DNA from 4 places in the Streptomyces sp. NPDC096193 genome. Region 1 is predicted to be linked to each of the others. Evidence: riboswitches for the same ligand, from Rfam matches in the RefSeq annotation. Region 1 holds a riboswitch; each other region holds the start of a gene.
What was found. A riboswitch is a leader RNA that binds a small molecule or an ion and turns the genes downstream of it on or off. The one in region 1 is predicted to bind cyclic di-AMP.
Positions count from the first base shown of each region.

Region 2: linked by a shared signal. The riboswitch ahead of ABTX78_RS02255 (C40 family peptidase) and the one ahead of ABTX78_RS23515 (M23 family metallopeptidase) in region 1 are both predicted to bind cyclic di-AMP.
Region 3: linked by a shared signal. The riboswitch ahead of ABTX78_RS13290 (transglycosylase family protein) and the one ahead of ABTX78_RS23515 (M23 family metallopeptidase) in region 1 are both predicted to bind cyclic di-AMP.
Region 4: linked by a shared signal. The riboswitch ahead of ABTX78_RS33040 (transglycosylase SLT domain-containing protein) and the one ahead of ABTX78_RS23515 (M23 family metallopeptidase) in region 1 are both predicted to bind cyclic di-AMP.

Region 1 covers NZ_JBEOSJ010000017.1:6,572-9,758, forward strand. The annotation lists gene ABTX78_RS23510 (alpha-galactosidase) at 1-1,226, shown strand, start outside; cyclic di-AMP (ydaO/yuaA leader) riboswitch at 1,542-1,694, shown strand; gene ABTX78_RS23515 (M23 family metallopeptidase) at 1,699-2,649, shown strand; gene ABTX78_RS23520 (SGNH/GDSL hydrolase family protein) at 2,811-3,187, shown strand, end outside.
Region 2 covers NZ_JBEOSJ010000001.1:494,999-498,185, forward strand. The annotation lists gene ABTX78_RS02245 (ATP-dependent Clp protease proteolytic subunit) at 95-730, shown strand; gene ABTX78_RS02250 (hypothetical protein) at 740-1,048, shown strand; cyclic di-AMP (ydaO/yuaA leader) riboswitch at 1,395-1,551, shown strand; gene ABTX78_RS02255 (C40 family peptidase) at 1,555-2,031, shown strand; gene ABTX78_RS02260 (LysE family translocator) at 2,206-2,835, opposite strand; gene ABTX78_RS02265 (LysR family transcriptional regulator) at 2,918-3,187, shown strand, end outside.
Region 3 covers NZ_JBEOSJ010000007.1:63,614-66,800, forward strand. The annotation lists gene eno (phosphopyruvate hydratase) at 1-660, opposite strand, end outside; gene ABTX78_RS13290 (transglycosylase family protein) at 960-1,622, opposite strand; cyclic di-AMP (ydaO/yuaA leader) riboswitch at 1,627-1,801, opposite strand; gene ABTX78_RS13295 (transglycosylase family protein) at 2,065-3,018, opposite strand; gene ABTX78_RS13300 (cytochrome P450 family protein) at 3,151-3,187, opposite strand, start outside.
Region 4 covers NZ_JBEOSJ010000036.1:26,307-29,493, reverse strand. The annotation lists gene ABTX78_RS33050 (DUF6233 domain-containing protein) at 36-593, opposite strand; gene ABTX78_RS33045 (DUF1232 domain-containing protein) at 732-1,067, shown strand; gene ABTX78_RS33040 (transglycosylase SLT domain-containing protein) at 1,170-1,985, opposite strand; cyclic di-AMP (ydaO/yuaA leader) riboswitch at 1,988-2,142, opposite strand; gene ABTX78_RS33035 (helix-turn-helix transcriptional regulator) at 2,591-3,187, opposite strand, start outside.

The DNA of each region.
Region 1 (3,187 bases):
AGCGCGCGCGGGTGATCCCGGACGCCGCCGCCGACCGGCCCGTGCTCTACAACTCCTGGGAGGCCACCAACTTCGACATCTCGGAGGACCAGCAGCGCGCGCTCGCCCGGCGGGCCGCGGACATGGGCGTCGAGCTGTTCGTGGTCGACGACGCCTGGTTCGGGCAGCGGACGAGCGATCGCGCCGGCCTCGGCGACTGGACCCCCAACCCGGACCGCTTCCCGAACGGTCTGCGGCCGCTCGCGGACGAAGTGCACGACCTGGGCATGCAGTTCGGCATCTGGGTCGAGCCGGAGATGGTCAACGCCGACAGCGGTCTCTACCGGGCGCACCCCGACTGGGTGCAGCACCACCCCGGACGGACCAGGACCGAGCTCCGCAACCAGCTCGTCCTGAACCTGGCCCGCCAGGACGTGCAGGGCTACCTGTGGGAACAGTTGGACACGCTGCTCACCAGCGCACCGATCGACTACGTGAAGTGGGACTTCAACCGCTGCTTCACGGACGCCGGCTGGCCCGGTGAGGACTATCCGCAGCGGTTGTGGGTGGAACACGTCGACGCCCTCTACGCGCTTCTGGAGCGGCTGCGGGCCGCACACCCCGGTGTGGCGTTCGAGTCCTGCTCCGGCGGCGGCGGCCGGATCGATCTGGGCATCCTCTCCCGCACCGACCAGGTGTGGACTTCGGACAACACCGACCCGCTGGACCGGCTCGCCATCCAGGACGGCTTCACCCAGATCCACCCCGCGCGGGTGATGGCCGCCTGGGTCACCGACAGCCCCAACGTCCAGCTCAACGGGCGGTTCAGCAGTCTGCGCTTCCGCTTCGTCAGCGCGATGGCGGGTGTGCTCGGGGTGGGTGGCGACCTGACCGAGTGGACCGAGGAGGAGCTGACCGAGGCGCGCGACTGGGTGGAGCTCTACAAGAAGATCCGGCCGGTCGTGCAGCACGGAGACCTCTACCGGCTGCGGGCGCCGGAGGGCGGGCTCAGCGCCGTGCAGTACACGCGCGGGGACGAGACCGTCGTCCTCGCCTGGCTCCAGGCGCAGCACTACGGCGAGCAGCCGCCGCGGCTGAGGCTGCGCGGTCTCGACCCGGCCGCCGCCTACCAGAGCCCGGACACGGCGCAGGTGCACCGGGGATCGGTGCTGCTGCACCACGGGCTGCGGACCGGGCTGACGGGTGACATGGACGCCACGGTGATCAGGTTGCGCCGAATTGGCTGATACCGCTCACCATTATTTGCATCTGGGTTTTCTGTCCGAATTGAACTGTTCGCCATAGCCTGCCCCGTCTGGAATAGAGATGGGAAAAGGCCCGTGAGCAGGATCTCATTCGTGACGGACCGTGGCGGATCCGCCGGCCAGAACTGCGACATCAGAAGGAAGTTGACGCTCCTTCGTCCACGGAGTGTGACCGGAATTTCCCGTCCGATATGCATGTGGCCCGTGATCGGAAAAAGAGGTGGCTTGTTCCCGTCCGCAATGCTCGCTTACGGTCACGGCAATCCGGACGGACCGCCTAATCCTGCCGCCGACCGGAATACCCACCCACCCACGTGTGGCAGGAGCGGGGGACCCAGGTAGTACGCCGTCCGGTGCTCCGGACGGCTCGGGGTGAAGTCACGCAGCAACGTGACCGGGCATCTCCAGCCCGAACCCGACAGCTCACCTCGCCGGCGCCGGAGAGGAATGCGCCATGCCCGGAAAGGGTAAGCACCGCCGTCCCAAGTCCCGTTCCATCTCCCGCGGTTTCGTCGCCGCGGGCACCGGTGGCGCAGCCATCGCCCTCCCGCTGATGGGTGCGGCAGGCGCCCACGCCGCGGACAAGGCCGCTCCCGCCGCGGCCCCGGCCGTCGCTCCGCAGAAGGCGGCCGCGGCTCCGGCCGCTTCCACCGCGCAGAAGCAGGCCGCCCCCACGTCGTACCGCGTCGTCGCCGGTGACTATCTGTCCAAGATCGCCGCCGAGCACGACGTGCGCGGCGGCTGGCAGAAGCTGTACGCGGACAACCGCGCCGCCGTGGGCGACGACCCCGCGCTGATCCACCCGGGCCTCAAGCTCACCCTCGGCGCCAAGGCCGAGGAGCGGCCCGCCGAGAAGCCGGCACAGAAGGCTGCGCCCGCGAAGCCGAAGGCCTCGGACACCGAGGACCGCGCCTCCCGCGGCGAGTCCCGCGCGAGCGAAACGGCCTCGAAGGCCTCGACGAGCGACTCGGCCGAGTCCGCGCCGCAGGAGAACGCCTCCGGCTACTCCGCGCCGCTGGACTCCGCCGCCGTCACGACCCCCTACCGCGCTTCCGGCGCCATGTGGTCCAGCGGCTACCACACCGGTATCGACTTCGCCGCGTCCACCGGCACCACGGTCAAGTCCGTGGGCCCGGGCAGCGTCGTCTCCGCCGGGTGGAGCGGTGCGTACGGCAACGAGGTCGTCATCCAGCACACCGACGGCACCTACTCCCAGTACGCCCACCTCTCGTCGCTGACCGTCTCCGCGGGTCAGAACGTGAGCGGTGGACAGCAGATCGGCCTCTCGGGCTCCACGGGCAACTCCAGTGGCCCGCACCTGCACTTCGAGATCCGCACCGGCCCGAGCTACGGCTCGGACATGGACCCGGTGTCGTACCTGCGCCAGCACGGCGTTTCTCTCTGACGTACGCACAACGTCCGAATCCCCTCGTACCGACCATTTCGGCACGAGGGGATTCGGCGTATTCCGCGCTTGTCGAAACTTGACCGGTGGCAAAGATCACGCACCGTCAACCCCTCCTTACGGTCGCGTAGGCCACACCCGTGAGGACAGGATGAGTCCTTGTGGCAGACGATTCGAGAACAGACGAAACAGGCGCAATCGGGTCGTACGCGGCGATCGGTGACAGCTTCACCGAAGGCGTCGGGGACCCGGGACCGGACGGGGCGTTCGTCGGCTGGGCGGACCGGTTCGCGGTCCTGCTCGACGACCGGATGCCCGAACACACCTTTCGCTACGCCAACCTCGCCGTGCGTGGCCGGCTGCTCGACCAGATCGTCGCGGAGCAGGTGCCGCGGGCGAAGGAACTCGCCCCCGACCTGGTGACGTTCTGCGCCGGCGGCAACGACATCATCCGCCCGGGCAGCGACCCCGACCATGTGGCCGAACGATTCGAGCGGGCCGTCGCCGACCTCACGGGCGCCGTCGGGACGGTGATGGT
Region 2 (3,187 bases), on a different contig from region 1:
CTCCCCATCATAACCGCCTGTACGTCCTGTACATTTTGCACAGACCGTGCCAGGCGCGCACGGAGGAGACGCACTCATGGAGAAGAGGCTCGCCATGCACCGTCCGGTCGCCCGTCATGTCCTGCCGCAGTTCACCGAGCGCACGAGTTCGGGGACCCGCACGCTCGACCCGTACGCCAAGCTCCTGGAGGAGCGGATCGTCTTCCTCGGAACCGAGGTGGACGACACCGCGGCCAACGATGTGATCGCCCAGCTCCTGCACCTCGAGTACGCGGCCCCGGACCGGGACATCTCGCTGTACATCAACTCCCCCGGCGGCTCGCTCAGCGCCATGGCCGCGATCTACGACACGATGCAGGTCGTCACCTGCGACGTGGAGACGACCTGCCTGGGCCAGGCCGCGTCGACGGCCGCCCTGCTGCTCGCCGCCGGCGCGCCGGGGAAACGGATGGCACTGCCGGGTGCGCGGATCGTCGTGCAACAGCCCGCGATCGAGGAGCCGTTGCGGGGCCAGCCGTCCGATCTGGACATCGCGGCACAGGAGTTGCTGCGGCTGCGGGCCCAACTGGCCGCGATGCTCGTGACGCACACCGGCCAGGCGGCCGAGCGGATCGCGGCCGACCTGGAGCGCGTCAAGGTCTTCGACGCCGAGGCGGCCAAGGAGTACGGGCTGCTGGATCACGTCATCCGGAACCGCAAGACGTCGCTCTCCGCGCCCGGTTCACGGTGAGTGCGCGCGATGCTGCTGCCCGAACTGCCACCGCTGCCCGCGCTGACACGCGCCGAGGGCGAACTGATCGACAGCTATCTCGAAGGCGTCGACCTGCTGGGCCGGATCAATCCGGCCCGCGCAACCCACACGTACGGCGCACTGCGTGCGGCCCAGGCGCTCATCGGCCGGGCGAGCGCCCTGCGGGACGCCCTGACGCTCATGCACCTGCGCGGCGAGAGCGAGGTGCACCCGGCGACTCTCGGCCAGGCGCTGCGGGTTCTCGACGGCGACCGGAGGACGCGACGAGTGACCTTGCCGCCCTCGACGGAGAACTGACGGCGCCTCGGATGGCGTCAACCGCCAAATGTGTATGAGATTTTGTACCCCATTCGGTGGAGTCGTTGCACCCTATATGCCTACGGTCAACTTGCGCACCATGACTACCGATCTGGCGGAATGACACATTCCGGTGCTGGTACGGGCGTCCTCGGTTGTCGCTCGGCGAGCCGCGGAACACCTCTGTCCACCCGAACAGGTGAGTGGTGGCGAAACTCACATATCGCCGTTTCAGCTCGGAAATCCGGCACTCCATGGGTCAAGATCCCTGGGACGACAAGCCCCCGTCACCTCGGCGGGGCGGTCCGGGCGGACGCCGAGTCCTGCCGCCGATCCGGACGTCTGGTCGACAGAAGTGCTTCGGCAGGAGTGGAGGACCCGAGCAACACGGGGCAGCCGGAAAGTCCGGCCGTCCCTCGGGGTGAAGCCGCACTATGCAGCCGGGCACCTTCGTCCGCCCGAACCCGACAGGTCATCCTTCACAGGCGGCTGACGAAGGGTTGCGCATGAGTGCGCAGAAGCATGTCCCGTTCTTGATGACACGGGCGGGTGCCGTATCGGCCCTGACCCTGGCCGCCGTCGGCGGCTCCATGCTCGTGCCGGGTGCCTCGTCGGAGGCGTACGCAGCAACCACCCACGCCGGCAAGGCGTTGAAGGTGGCCGCGTCGAAGAAGGGCGCGCCGTACAAGTACGGCGCCATGGGCCCCTCCCGCTTCGACTGCTCCGGCCTGACGCTGTACTCGTACAAAAGGGCGGGCAAGAAGCTCCCCCGTACGGCCCAGCAGCAATACAACAAGACGCGCCATATCAGGGCCTCTTCACGGCAGGTGGGAGACCTCGTCTTCTTCCATTCCGGCAGCAGCGTCTATCACGTGGGTATCTACGCCGGCAGCGGGAAGATCTGGCACTCCCCCAAGACCGGTTCCTGGGTGAAGCTGGAGAAGATCTGGACCAAGAGCGTCTGGTACGGGCGCGTCGGCTGACGGCGCGCCATCAAGGGTGTACCGGCGGGCGGTTGTCCCGGCCCGCCGGTGTGCCCGGTGTCCCGGCCCGCCGGTGTGCCCGGGCAACGCCCGGTGCCGTGATGCCCCGTGCCGTGACGCCCGGTGCCGATAAGGACGCATGCCGATGAGGACGCGTGCCCATGACGCCGGGCCTCAGTGCGTCAGCGGCTGGACGAGCAGTGTCGCGCCCAGCGCCGTGAGCGCGCCGCCGGTGACGCCCTCCACGGTACGGGTGGCCCGCGGCCTGCGCAGCCATGGGCCGAGCCGGTCCACCAGCAGCGCCACCAGAGGGAACCAGGCCAGGGCGAGCGCGACGACGATCGTCGCCAGCAGCAGCGTGCGCGGCAGTACTGGGGCGCCCGCCGGCACGAACTGCGGCAGCAGGCTGAGGAAGAGCACCGGGGCTTTCGGGTTCAGCACATTGGTCAGGAATCCCTGCCGCAGAGCGCGACGGGTCCCGCCGGCCGTCGCCCCGCCCTCGTCCGCCACGACGGGCCGGGGCCGCAGCGCCGAGCGCACCGCCCGCACTCCCAGGTAGAGCACATACGCTCCGCCGGCGATCTGGAGCGTGCGGAAGAGAACCGGCACGGCGACGAGAACCGCCGCGAGCCCGGCCACCGCCAGCGCGGTGTGCACCAGCAGACCTCCTGCCACCCCGACGGCCGAGGCCACGCCGGCGCGCCGCGAGGCCAGCGCGTTGCGTACGACGACGGTGAAGTCCGCGCCCGGCATGGCGACCATGCCCGCGGCTATCCCGGTGAAGGCAACCAGTTGAGCGTCCATGGCAGCCATCCTGGACCTGCGCAGACCTTAGTGTGTATGGGGAATTTCCTGGGTCTGACCAAAGAAACGCTTTAGGGGTGCCATGTACGACCCGACACGGCTCGCGGCGCTGGTGGCGGTCGCCGAGGCCGGTTCGATCACCCAGGCCGCCGTGCGCCTCGGCTACACCCCGCCCGCGCTCTCCCAGCAGCTGGCCAAACTGGAGTGCGAGGCGGGCGCGGCCCTCCTGGTCCGGCACCATCGCGGTACCCGCCTCACCGCCGCGGGCGAGGTGCTCGCGACCCGCGCCCGGCGAGTGCTGGACGAGATGGACCAGGCGCGTCACGAGCTGGCCCGGCTGTCGGGACTGTCC
Region 3 (3,187 bases), on a different contig from region 1:
CGCGGCGCGGTTGGAGTCGAGGTTCGGCGCGAAGCCGCCCTCGTCACCGAGGCCGGTGGACAGGCCCTTGGTCTTCAGCACCTTCTTCAGGGTGTGGTAGACCTCGGCGCCCCAGCGAAGGGCCTCGGAGAAGGACTCCGCGCCGATCGGGGCGATCATGAACTCCTGGATGTCCACGTTGGAGTCGGCGTGCGAGCCGCCGTTCAGGATGTTCATCATCGGAACGGGCAGCAGGTGCGCGTTCGGGCCGCCCAGGTAGCGGAAGAGCGGCAGGTCGGAGGCCTCGGAGGCGGCGTGGGCCACGGCCAGCGAGACGCCGAGGATGGCGTTGGCGCCGAGCGAGGACTTGTCCGGGGTGGCGTCCAGGTCGAACATCGCCTGGTCGATCAGGCGCTGCTCGGTGGCGTCGTAGCCGACGAGCTCCGGGCCGATCTGCTCGATGACGGCGAGGACGGCCTTCTCGACACCCTTGCCCTGGTAGCGGTTCTGGTCACCGTCGCGGAGCTCGAGAGCCTCGAACGCACCGGTGGATGCGCCGGACGGAACTGCAGCACGACCCGTGCTGCCGTCGTCGAGGCCAACCTCGACCTCGACCGTGGGGTTGCCTCGGGAGTCCAGGATTTCCCGGGCTACGACGACGTCGATGGACGGCACGAGCATCTCCTTCTGGGATGTGACGCTTGGAGTGCAGGGTCTCATTGGCCTTGCGGCACGAGCCTAACCGGCGGCGGGGCGTCAGCCGCCCGATGCCCGCCTCCTGGGACGAAAAAGGGCATGAACAGCGGGTGCTGGGGACAAAACGCCCCCAATCTACCCACGGGTAACGAGAGAACCCCGGCCCGGCGCGTACGGGGGATGCGCTCCGGACCGGGGTGGTATGCGTCCCCGGGGTCCCCGGGGCCCCGGCTACCAGGGGTCCCGGGGTGCGGGCCGGCGCATGTGCGCCGGCCCGGGTGGGGTCAGCGCAGGTGGAGCTGCTGGCCCGGGTGGATCACGTCGGCGTCGGTGACGACGTCCTTGTTCAGGTCGAACAGCTTCTTCCAGCCGCCCTCGACCTTCTCGGCCGTGGCGATCTTGCTGAGCGTGTCACCGGCCTTGACCTTGTACTCGCCGTCGCCCTTCTTGAAGGACTTGGCGGCCGGCTTCGAGGACTTCGCCGGGGCGGGGGCCTCGGCGCGCTCGGAGCGGGTGGTCGGGGCCTCGGCGCGCTGCTGCGGCTGGGCCTCCTGCGCGGAGCCGGCGTCGTTGGCGGCGTTGGACAGGTTCACGCCGCAGTTCGGCCAGGCACCCTTGCCCTGGCCCGCGAGGACCTTCTCGGCTATCTGGATCTGCTGCGCCTTCGAGGCCTGGTCGGCGGTGGAGGCGAACTGGGTACCGCCGTACGCGGCCCAGGTGGAGGCGGAGAACTGCAGGCCGCCGTAGTACCCGTTACCCGTGTTGATCGACCAGTTGCCGCCGGCCTCGCACTGCGCGACCTGGTCCCACTCGGACGTGGTCGCGGCGGAGGCGGTGGTGGCGCCGAGCAGCGGGGCGGCGACCACCGCACCGGTGACACCGGCGAGCGTGGCGATACGGGTGGCCTTGGACGGGCGACGGTGCTTGGCCTTGCCGGAAAACAGCATGGAACATCTCTCTCACCGACGCCTACGAGGTGAGCTGTCGGGTTCGGGCCAAGTGAGTTGCCCGGCCGCGCAGTCGTGCGCACGGCTCCACCCCAAGCCGGTACCCGCAGTCCATCCTCAACTGCCGGGGCCGGCGCTTACCTTGGTTCCCCCGCTCCTGCCTACGGCGCATACGCGTCGACTACTCCCCCCGACCGACGGCAGGATTCGGCGTGACGGTCAGCGGTGCCCGCGATGGCGAGCGGTTCAGACCGTAAACACAGAGCTCCCCGATGTTCAAAGACGAACATCGGGGAGAAAACGCCCATCCCGCCCCTCCGGAACCGTGCGTTTCTGCAGGTCGAGGCCGGAACGCCCCGTTCCGCCGGGCAAGATGGGCGAGTTGCGGCAAAGAGACCCTTGTCTCAGTTGCACGATTCGGACAAAGGCGCCTGTACTGCCGCTACTTCGGGTCGAGTTCCAGGCTCTGGCCAGGCAGGATCAGGTCGGGGTCGTCACCGACGGTCTCCGCGTTCGCCTCATAAAGGGAACTCCACCCTCCGGGCAGCTTCTGCGAGGCCGCGATGGCCGACAGGGAGTCGCCGGGGCGGACGATGTACGAACCGGGCGCGGCGTCCGCGCCGTTCGCCCGGGCCGGCTCGCCGGCCTCATCGGCCGCGCCCTCGCCGCCGCGTGCCACATCGTCACCTCGCGAGGCGTGACGCCCCGATTCGCGCCCATTGTCCGCATTGCCCGGTTCGGCCGTTCCGGTCGCTCCGGCCGCCCCGGTCGACTTCGGCGCCGTCGGCTCGGCGGCGGGTTCGCCGCGGTGCTTGCCGGTGGCGCTGCCGCTCTCACCGCTGCCGCTGTCGCCGGTCCCGCTGTTGCCGATGCCCTGCGTCGGGGCCGGCGCGGGCTCGGCCGTCTCAGAGGGCGAGGCGGACGTCGAGGGCGCGAGCGAAGCGAGGGGGTTGTCAGACGTCGCCGGCGCGTTCTGCTCCCCGGGGGCCGAGGCGCCCGGGTCGACACCGGTGCCGGTGCCGTCCTGCGTCAGCCCGGCGATGCCCGCGCAGGTCGCCCACGCCTCGGGGCCCTGGGCCTCCAGGACCTTCTCGGCCACGGCTATCTGCTGGGAGCGGCTGGCGAGGTCGGCCCGGTCCGCGTATTCCGTGCCACCGAAGTCCTCCCACGTCTCCTGGGCGAACTGCAGACCGCCGTAGTAGCCGTTGTCCATGTCGGCGCTCCACTGGCCGCCGCTCTCGCAGGCCGCGACGCGATCCCAGGTGGCGGCGTCGGCGGCGGAGGCCGAACCCGCACCGAGAAGGGGGATCGCGATGGCCGATCCCGTCACCCCTGCCGCGACAACGATGGCCGGAGCCTGACGGGGACGACGGTGACGACCTTGGCCGGAAAGCATGCGGGTGCCCTTCGAGTGACTACAGATAACAACTGATGTCTTCTGAGACGACCGTGAAAGTAGCCGGGTTTCCTCGTGTGTCACAAGTCGATGCAGCGGAGATCACGTGAAAGTCACAGTCTTGACGGGTCGTCAGCTGCGTCCAGGTGTGAACTCAACGGGCAGGCTT
Region 4 (3,187 bases), on a different contig from region 1:
GGGCAGTTTCGACCGCCTCGGTCACACTGCCGCTCTCACTGCAACGGGGTCAGGGTTTCGGCGGCGCCGCACTTCGCGCAGGCTCTGGTGCCCGGGCGCCGGAGCACCATCAGGGTCTGGTCGAGGTCGAGTACATCGCCGTCGTCCGCGTCCTCGCAGTCATGGACGTGCACCACGTTCCAGCCGGGGCGGCCGCGTTCCCGCGGCAACCGCTCGATGCGCCAGGCCCGCCGCGACTCACCCGCCTCCACCGCGGGGGTTGCCGCGGGGATGAGCACCCCGTCCGGCTCGGGTGCGGGTGCCGCGGCAGCGGGCGGTACCGCAGCGGCAGTTGCGGACGCGGACGCCGGTGCCGCCTGCTGGGTGGGGATGTCCTCGTACGGGACACCCTCCATGGGCCGGACGTATTCGGCGGGCACCCACAGCGCCAACTCGGCCGGCTCCACCCACTCCTCGGCCGTCGTCCGCCACATGGGCACACCGACCTGGTACATCCATCCGCGCGAGGTCTGGAGCCGGGAGTGCACCAGGCCACGGACCTCCTGTCCGTCCGGGAGAACCACCACGATCGGCGGCAGCGGGTCTGCGTTCATCCCCCCACCGTACGTCGTGACCCCTGAGCGGCGCGGGTCACCGGTTCGAGGGACAACTGCCCCCGTATGCCCATGGACGCCGGCGCGGAGGGAACACGGGTAGAGACGGACCGGCGTCCACCCCGAGGAGACCGCACGATGAGTACCGAACTGACGGTCACTCTGATCGTCGCAGCGGCTGTGGTTCTGGCGATGCTGGTGGTGACCGTGGTGCTGGCGGTCAGGGTGGTGAAGGCGCGCGCCGTGCTGCGCGAGGCCGGGGTGCCGCTGAAGAACAAGGCACTCTTCTGGGGCTCGCTCGTCTACGCCGTCAGCCCGGTCGATCTGCTTCCAGACCCCATCTTTCTCGACGACATAGGAGTGCTCCTGCTGGCGCTGCGGGCTCTGCACTCCGCGGCGGCCGCGGCGCGTGGGCCTCTGCAGGGCTCCGTCCGACGCCGGCGGTCGCTCGAGAAGCCCCTGGAGAAACTCTGAGGTTCGCGAAAGCGCCGAGGCGCCGGTCCCCCGTCAGGTGGGACCGGCGCCTCGGCGCTGCTGGGCCGCGCCGTGTCAGGCCTCGGCTCAGTGGGCGGCGGCTCAGTAGGGACCGTTCACGTTGTCGATCGAGCCGTAGCGGTCGGCGGCGTAGTTGCACGCGGCGGTGATGTTGGCGACGGGGTCGTAGCTGTCCATCGCCGTGCCGGGCACGTGGTAGGCCAGGAACGTCGGCTGGATGACCTGGAGCAGACCCTTGGAGGGGGTTCCGGCCGCAGCGTTGGAGTCCCAGTTGTTGATCGCCAGCGGGTTGCCCGAGGACTCACGCATGATGTTGCGGTGGATGCCCTCGTACGAGCCGGGGATGCCGTGCTGGGCCATGACGTCCAGCGACTCCTTGATCCAGCCGTCGAGGTCGTTCGTGTAGCTCTTGGCCGGTGCGGCCTGCTCGGCCGGCGCGGCCTTCGCAACGGTCTCGACGGCCGGCGTGGACGCCCGCTCGGAGCGGTCCGCCCGCTCGGTGGAGGTCCTGGCCGGGGTGGGGGCGTCCGCCGTGGCCTTCTTGCCGACGGAGAGCTTCAGGCCGGGGTGGATGAGTGCCGGGTCCGCGCCGACGGCTCTGCGGTTGTCCTGGTAGAGCTTCTTCCAGCCGCCGCTCACGGCGAGCTGGTCCGCGATCGAGGACAGGGAGTCACCGGCGACGACCGAGTAGGTCGAGGGGGCCTTCTTCGCGGGAGCCGGCGCGGCGGGGGCCACGGCCTGGTGGCCCAGGGACGGGTGCGTCGTCGCCGGGGCGGCGCCGGCGGTGGTCGCCCCGATCACCGGGAGGACCAGAGCGGCCCCACCCGTGCCCGCGGCGACAATGCCCCGGGTCAATGAACTGGTCTTGGGACGGCGGTGCTTACCCTTTGCAGCCATGACGCATTCCTCTCCGTCGCCTGCGAGGTGAGCTGTCGGGTGCGGACTGGAGATGCCCGGCCGCATTGAATGCGACTTGACCCCGAGCCGTTCCGGGTTACGGATCGGCGGCTTACCTGGTTCCCCCGCTCCTGCCATGGGTCAGTGGTCGTGGTTTACGGGTGGCGGCAGGATTCGGCGTTCCACCCGGATTGACCGTGACGTTAAGCGAGGCGAGCCGGACGGAACAAGCCCCGAATTCCCGACGTAAACCCCCCGGGATGATCCAATGGGGGTAAATACCGCCGGGCCGCATCGGGCGAGAGGTTCAACTTTCTTTACACAGAACAGATCTGGGCCGACGGGCATTGATCGCGATTTCCCTGCGGAGTGACCCATTTCACTGCAACCAATTGCGAAGTCGAGCAGTCCGCGGGGCCGCACGAAAGAAAGTAAATCCCCTCCGGTTCCCCTAATTCGGACATTGCGCCGCATGGCGAATAATTACCTATGCCATGACTTTTCGGACATAGCCCTGCCCTTTATGCCCGTTTTTCGCGGCCCTCCGCCGTCCGAGCCCCGCATCCGACGCCGCGCGCTGTCCACCGGCAATCACGGAGCAGCCCTCAGCGGAGGTAGTTGTAGACCGTCGCCCGGGAGACGCCCAGGAGGTCCGTGAGCGCCTGCACCGAGTGCTTCACCTGAAGAAAGCCGCGCTCTTTGAGCGAACGCACCAATGCACGCCGGGATGCGGCATCGAGGCTGCGCGGGGTATGACCCCGCGCGGCAGAGAACTCCTCGACAACCGCGCGCAGTTCGCCGCTGCTGCGGGCCCGGAGAGTTTCCTCCAGCGATACGTCGGGCTCCTCGGTTCGCACCAGTCCGGCGAGGCTCCGGGCCGCCGTGGCGAAGAGGGAGACATCCAGATTGAGGCAGATCGCCGCCACATAGTCGCCCCTGCTGTTCTTGAGACCGATGGAAGTGCTCTTGGCGGGACGGCCGTCGGGAAAGCGATTGGGGTAATTCTGAAGAACGCTCGGGTAGTCGGGATCCGCGATCCGGGCGAGGCCGAGTTCGGTCGCCGGGTCACCCACGGTGCGGCCGGACAGGTTGTTCTCGATCGCCCGGACGGCATGGTCCGGATCGCGGAGGTCGTGCAGGACGACCTCGCAGAGCCCCGGGAACATCCGCCCCAGTGCGACGACGATCTTCTCCCCTTCGCG